2 regions of the Stenomitos rutilans genome follow, and region 1 is predicted to be linked to the other one. Evidence: riboswitches for the same ligand, from Rfam matches in the RefSeq annotation. Region 1 holds a riboswitch; the other holds the start of a gene.
What was found. Region 1 has a riboswitch for cobalamin ahead of AC5JLP_RS09690 (FAD-binding oxidoreductase). Riboswitches for the same ligand answer to the same signal wherever they lie in the genome.
Positions count from the first base shown of each region.

Region 2: linked by a shared signal. The riboswitch ahead of AC5JLP_RS03705 (energy-coupling factor ABC transporter permease) and the one ahead of AC5JLP_RS09690 (FAD-binding oxidoreductase) in region 1 are both predicted to bind cobalamin.

Region 1 covers NZ_JCACKR010000057.1:42,806-46,213, reverse strand. The annotation lists gene AC5JLP_RS09700 (helix-hairpin-helix domain-containing protein) at 1-369, shown strand, start outside; gene lepB (signal peptidase I) at 405-1,016, opposite strand; gene AC5JLP_RS09690 (FAD-binding oxidoreductase) at 1,312-2,019, opposite strand; cobalamin riboswitch at 2,052-2,294, opposite strand; gene AC5JLP_RS09685 (ParB N-terminal domain-containing protein) at 2,541-2,822, shown strand; gene AC5JLP_RS09680 (Dps family protein) at 3,145-3,408, shown strand, end outside.
Region 2 covers NZ_JCACKR010000027.1:110,610-114,017, reverse strand. The annotation lists gene AC5JLP_RS03720 (energy-coupling factor ABC transporter ATP-binding protein) at 1-45, opposite strand, end outside; gene cbiQ (cobalt ECF transporter T component CbiQ) at 29-832, opposite strand; gene AC5JLP_RS03710 (energy-coupling factor ABC transporter substrate-binding protein) at 1,014-1,307, opposite strand; gene AC5JLP_RS03705 (energy-coupling factor ABC transporter permease) at 1,311-2,069, opposite strand; cobalamin riboswitch at 2,092-2,415, opposite strand; gene xylB (xylulokinase) at 2,501-3,408, shown strand, end outside.

The sequences.
Region 1 (3,408 bases):
CGTTTACCGGGGCTTTCGATTCATCAGGCCCGATCGCTTGTTGAATTAACGCAAGCAGGCGTGCAGTTGCACTGCATTGAGGACATTGCTGCGGCCCTGAGTCTGCCTGTACCACGGCTTAAGCCCCTAGAGTCAGTGATGTTATTTTGCTATTACGATGCAGATAGTGTTGAGACGATTAAGCCTGTGAATCCTAATACAGCATCGATCGAGTTGCTCATTCGCATTCCAGCAGTGGATACGTATCTGGCACGAGCGATCGTCGCCAATCGGACGATGGGGCCTTACCGTAACCTGATTCATTTTCAACGACGACTGTCGCTATCAAGCCAGCTTGTTGCCGAGTTGATGCACTACCTCAAGTTTTAGAGGGAGTCAGCACGAACGCCAAACGCTCTTGATGCTTACGACTTTGCTACTAGCCCAAGACGCTTAAATGGGTAGAAGCGCAACCAAGCGCGACCGATAATGTTCTGCTGCGGTAGAAACCCCCAAACATGGGAGTCATTACTGTTGTTACGGTTGTCGCCCATTACAAAAAACTCACCATTAGGCACAGTGACAGGTGGCAGCGTGTAGTTGGGTGGAGCGGCAATGTACGGTTCCTGGAGTGGTTGTTGATCGACGTAAACCGTGCCGTTTTTAACCTGAACGGTTTGCCCAGGTTGACCAATAATGCGCTTAATAAACGCCTGATCTTTGGTATAGCCTTGAACTTGAAGTTGGTGAGGCGGATCGAAGACGACGATATCGCCAAACTCAGGCGGATGAAAGCGATACGAAAGCTTTTCCACCACGAGTCGATCGCCAATCTGCAAGGTCGGCAGCATCGAATCGGATGGGATGTAGCGAGGTTCTGCCACAAACACTCGAATCAAGAGTGCCAGGATCAGCGCAATGATGAGGATTTGAACGTTTTCCCACCAGGCTCGCCAACGCGGAGGCGCAGGTGCGACCGTTACTGGTAGCGGTAATTCTGCGGGAGGCTCAGAGGTCGAGGTTTTTTCAGAAGTCATGGAAAGGCAGCGCAGACAGCAAACATAAAAAGACAAGATAGCTGACAGTCTCCCTTTTGACTAGGGCTTACGCAAAAGCGGTCATCTTTCGCCCCCTAGCCCCCAATGCTGGGGGAACCGAACCAATTAAAGCCCCCGGCATATAGCCTTCGGCATACCTTTTGGGAAGCAAGCTACAAGAAAGGGGGGTTGGGGGCAAATGCGTAAGTCCTATTGATCAAAAGAGCTGTAGTCAAGATCTCGTCAGAACTTTAGTCTAATGTCTTGATGCCCATCGTGCTTGCAAAGGTCAGCATCAGAACGCAATGAATTTCTCCGATCGCAGTTGGTCGGGCTTCGCACCCAACGCCAAAGCGGTTTCTTGAAGCTGGTCTGAGCGATCGCCCACCGCACAAATCACCACATCAAACGCTGCCAGCTTAAGCCGTAGATTGACCAAAACGCTTTCCGGGCATTGAGCGATCGCGTCCCGATAGTGAAAGGCAGGCCAGGTTTGCTGCAATTGTTGCCAGTACGGCTGATAGGGTAGCTGGTCGGGAGTTTCGGGGTTTGCCTGCACCAACCAGACGGGCAGCTTGTAGCCGCACTCGCGTAGCCAATCGATTTGGCTTTTCAATGGTGCAATCCCTGACCCTTCAGCAATATAAAGGCGTGGACGCTGGGGTAGCTCGCTTAACGTCATCAGACCATACGGCCCTCGTAGTGGCAAGGATTGCCCGATCGCCAGATCCTGTACGACAGCCGAACTCCAGCCCACACGCGAGACGCAGAGTTCAATGTCAGGACAGGCAGAGGGAGAAGAGGCGATCGAGTAGATTTTGCTAAATTTGCGACCATCGCGCTCAAATTTAGGCCAAACGGACTGTCCTGGTAAAAACCGGAGTTCGTCTCGGTCCAATCGCAGTCGAATCGCTTTGATGGTGGGTGTCAGCGCCACAGAACTAAGCACCGTCGCCACGTAGTCTGCCGTCGGCGATCGGCGTAAAACATCTAAACTTTGCATCGTTAACTTTCGCCTGTGTGTCGCAGGCGTGATGGGGTTTGTGACTTCAAGCAGGCATTCTGACTTGGAATGGGGTAAGGGGTTAGGGTTCAGGGGTTAGGGAAGCGTTTAATGCTCCTTCTACCCCATCCCCTAGCTCTTGTACCTTGTTCTTCACAGTTGCGGCACAGTGCCGGACTTTTTTGCGTTAACAAAAGCACCGGACTTTCCCTCGGTTAGACGTTGCTAACCGTGTCTGGGCTGTTTCCCAGAGAACCTGAAGTGGCTTGCGTATTGTAGCTCATGGCTGGTTAACGGCGAAAAATGAAGCGAGGGGAAAGGGGAGAGGGGCGAAGGATAAACAAATGAAGGATTAGCTTTTAAGCGGTCAGCGGTCAGCGATCAGCTTCTACCTTTAGCCTTTAGAATCTCTGTACAAACCCCATCTAAATCGACGTTTAGCCTTTATCCTTTAGCTCTACTCCCCGTCCCCTTCAGCCTTGTTGCAATCCGTAGTCATAACGAGTATGATTTAAGAGTGAATGCGAAAGATAAAGGATATGGTCAGAGTAGAAGCAATCCCAATCAGCAAAATTCGCCGCCCCTTGTTTCGGCAGAATGATCAAACCAAAGTAGCTGCTCTTATGGAGTCGATTCAAGAAATTGGGCTACAGGAGCCAATCGACGTGCTAGAGGTTGATGGCGAATACTACGGTTTCTCTGGGTGTCATCGGTATGAAGCCTGTAGCCGTTTAGGGCAAGAAACGATTCTTTGCCGAGTGCGTCGTGCACCCCGTGCAGTTTTGCAACGTCATTTGGCTTAAGCTTGTACCTTTTTCGGACTGTCAGCCACAACACCATGAGGTTGGGTGCACGGTGTAAGGTAGCAAGGGTGGTTTTAAGATGTAGTCTGTCCGGGTGTAGTTTGGAAGGAAAAACAGCTATAAACTAACCGCAGACCTTGTGAATGAGACGAGTCATTGAACTGTATTTTTGACACGTTTCAGTAATAGCACCACCCGACCCAAAGCTGAGTGCACTTCAGGTATCGAAACAGAGCGTGTTTCGCACCTCTACAAGTTTCATTAACTCAATCCAATCATTAGCTCCAGTTCAATCGAGTTTTCATCTTATTCGGAGGATCGTATGGCAGTTCCAACCACAGTAATGCCAATTGACATCGGCATTGACGAAAAATCAAGAGGCGCGATCGCAGAAGGGCTTTCTCATCTACTGGCAGACACCTATTCGCTTTACCTTAAGACCCACAACTTTCACTGGAACGTGACAGGGCCTATGTTCCAGACGCTCCACCTGATGTTTGAAGGGCAGTATACCGAGTTAGCTGCCGCAGTAGACCTCATTGCTGAACGCATTCGAGCGCTTGGTTTCCCTGCTCCAGGCACCTAT
Region 2 (3,408 bases), on a different contig from region 1:
GCTCCCTGTATAGGTATAACTAACGTGCTCAAACTCCAACAGCATACTGCCATCCTGCGAGCGTAACCAAAACTGTGCAACCGAAGCAGGCTTCCAGGCTATAGCGTTTGGAGGGTTTGTAGCGACGGGAGTGCCAGACGCGAATATCGCCTGTAAAGCCGCGAGAATCTAAAGTTTGAGATACCTGACGATAGTTTTCGAGCGTGCGTCGAAGAAGTTGCCCCACTAACAGGCTCAGGCTTTTCATCCACACTCGCCAGGTACGGTAGCCACCACGTAACTGTTGCGCCGTCCAAACTTCGCTGGCCGTTCGCAACAACACAAAGATAAAGCGGTACATCAGCAGCAGCAGTTCGGTGAGCAAGGCAGGACAACCAACACGGCGCAGAATGTCTAGCAATTCAGTGAAGGGTATGGTGAGCATGATGAAGTAGATACAGGCAGTAGAGGCGATCGTCCGTGCCGCCAGTTCCCCAGCTTGTTGGATGCCATGAAGACTTAAATAGAGGTAGTAATGCCCCCAGCTAACGCCCTGCCAAGCGTCTGCCTGCACGGATGCCAGGGTGTCTAGACCCACGCCATTGATGACAAAGGCAGGTAAGCTAGTAAACCAAAAGCCGATCGGGATGAGAAGCAGGCGCACATATGTGGCTGCCGGAATTTTGGCATAAATGACGATCCACATGCTCAGCCAGAGGGCGATCGCAAGTTGAATCGGCGCATGAGTACAGTAAGTGATTAAAAGGAGGGCGATCGCAAACAGCAGCTTATGTTCCGGTGGCAGTTGCCGCAACTGATTGGTGTATGCCAGGGTATCGATCTGTAAAGCCATGAACGATTGGATTGATTGTAGAGACATTCCAAGGAATGTCTCTATAAAGGCTCTAATTTTGGGAACCGATCATGCTTCCTGGTAGGGGCAGAATCTTTGCCAGGACTCGTTTTTTCAGTAGTTCGGGGCACGTTCACAGCTTGTACAGCCACAAACAGAACGTGTTGCCTCATCGTCAACCTTACTCGTCTTTTTTGCGTGTCTCCGATCGCCCTTTGTACAGCCCTAAGACATAGCCAGTAATGCCTGCGCCAATCCCTGCTTGAGACGCAAACAAAAACGTTTGCACTTCAGGGCCAGAGTCTTTAATAATCGGTTCAAACCAGGGTTTATAGTTTGGGTGATCTTTTTCGATCGCAGCGACAAAGTTGCCATCCGTTGCACCAAACTCTCTACCCTGGAGTACTAGCAGGGGGCCAAAAGCGAGAACTAAAACCCCAATGACTAACAACCAATGACTTGATAGCTTATTCATCGCTTAAGACTCCTGCTCTAAAAGTTTGAGGGTTTGTAGCTCCTGTTTGCCATACTGCTGCAACCACCCCCAAACCAATACGGTTAGCAGTCCTTCACTAATCGCTAACGGGACTTGAGTAATCGCAAAAATGCCCGCAAATTTAATAAACGAAGCGATAAACCCACCTTGCACTGCTGGAAACGCTAGTGCAAGCTGTACAGCCGTCGTCATGTAAGTGAGCAGATCTTCCAGGGTGGCAGCCAGGAAAACGGCAAGCTTCTGTTTACCCGTTTTCATAACCGTGTTGTAGACTACGTAGGCAACCAGTGGCCCCACGATCGCCATCGAAAACACATTTGCGCCCAACGTTGTCACACCACCATGCGCAAGTAAAACCGCCTGAAACACAAGCACCAAAGTACCCAGCACCGTCATTGTTAAGGGGCCAAACAGAATGGTGCCTAGCCCAGTGCCTGTAGGGTGGGAGCAACTTCCGGTGACAGAGGGAATCTTTAAAGCAGAAAGGACAAAGGTAAACGCGCCTGCCAATGCCAACAGCAATTTTAGTTCAGGGTTTTGCCGGGTGATGCGGGTGAGTGATCGCAAGCCTACGAGAAAGAACGGTAACGATACGGCCCACCAAAAGGCTGCCCACTGCACAGGCAAAAAGCCTTCTGCAATATGCATTGCATAAGCAGGATTGGCAGAACCAAGCAACAAATAACAACTCAAGCCAGCCATTAATCCCAGGCTGACCCATTTCCGGTAGCGTGTCTTCATCCTGTACCTCGCAGATAAGACGATGTTGTAGAACGATACGGCAGGTGTTCTGACTTAAAGAGTGTTGAGTGTCGAGTGATGAGTGTTGAGTTGAATAGGACTTACGCAAAAACGGTCATCTTTCGCCCCCTAGCCCCCAATGCTGGGGGAACCGAGCCAATTAAAGCCCCCAGCATTGGGGGTTTGGGAGCAAATGCGCAAGGCCTATTGAATTAGTAACTTAAAACTCATCATGCAAAACTTCTAACTTCTCTCACAGTTGCGGGACAGCGGTAGAGTTTCACTACACTTTCCCTGTTTTCTCTGGCGGTGGTTTCCCGTCAGAGCCGAATCGTGAACACAGCATACCTGATTAGGAAAAGAATAGAAACTGTTGAGAACGTTCTACCTTAGTTGTTACGCTTGAAGCTTTTGCGTCCTACTGTACAGTTATGTTTCTCGGCATCGATTTAGGCACTGGCTCAGTGAAAGCATTGCTACTTGCAATCGATGGCACCGTCATTGCGGAAGCATCCCATTCCTACCCAGTGCGATCGCCCAAACCAGGCTGGGCAGAAACCGACCCAACTGAGTGGTGGGACGCGGTTGGAAATGTCGTGAGAACTGTCGTTAAAGACAATGAGGCATCGATTCAGGCGATCGGGCTGTCGGGGCAGATGCATGGCGTCGTGCTGACCGATCGCGCTGGAGAGCCATTGCGTCCTGCCATCCTTTGGGCAGACACGCGATCGAGCCAGGAACTCGATCGGTACCGAATGCTCGCTCCTCACTTGCACAAACAGCTTGCTAATCCCATTACAACCGGGATGGCAGGCGCAACGTTGCTCTGGTTACAAACGCACGAACCCAACCTTTACACGAATGCTCGTTGGGTGCTTCAGCCCAAAGATTGGCTGCGCTTTCGTCTGACCGGAGAAGCTGCCTCTGAGCCTTCGGATGCGTCTGGAACCTTGTTATACGATCTCGGTGGGGATACCTGGGCGATCGACGTTCTCGATGCACTACATCTCCGTACCGATTGGCTCCCAAATCTGACGCCATCCACCAGTATGGTAGGCACGTTAACGACCACTGCGGCGGCAGCTCTCGGCTTACCATCTGGCTTGCCTGTCATTGCAGGTGCGGCTGACACAGCATCTGCAATGCTGGGTAGCGGTCTCTTAGAACCAGGACTGATGCAGTTAACGGTGGGTTCAGGCGCGCAAATTGTCACGCCTCGATCGACTGCGATCGCCGATCCGCAAGTTCGGACGCACCTTTATCGCACTGCCCTACCAAACCAGTGGTACACCCTCGCCGCGATGCAAAATGCTGGACTGGCGCTGGAATGGGTTCGCAA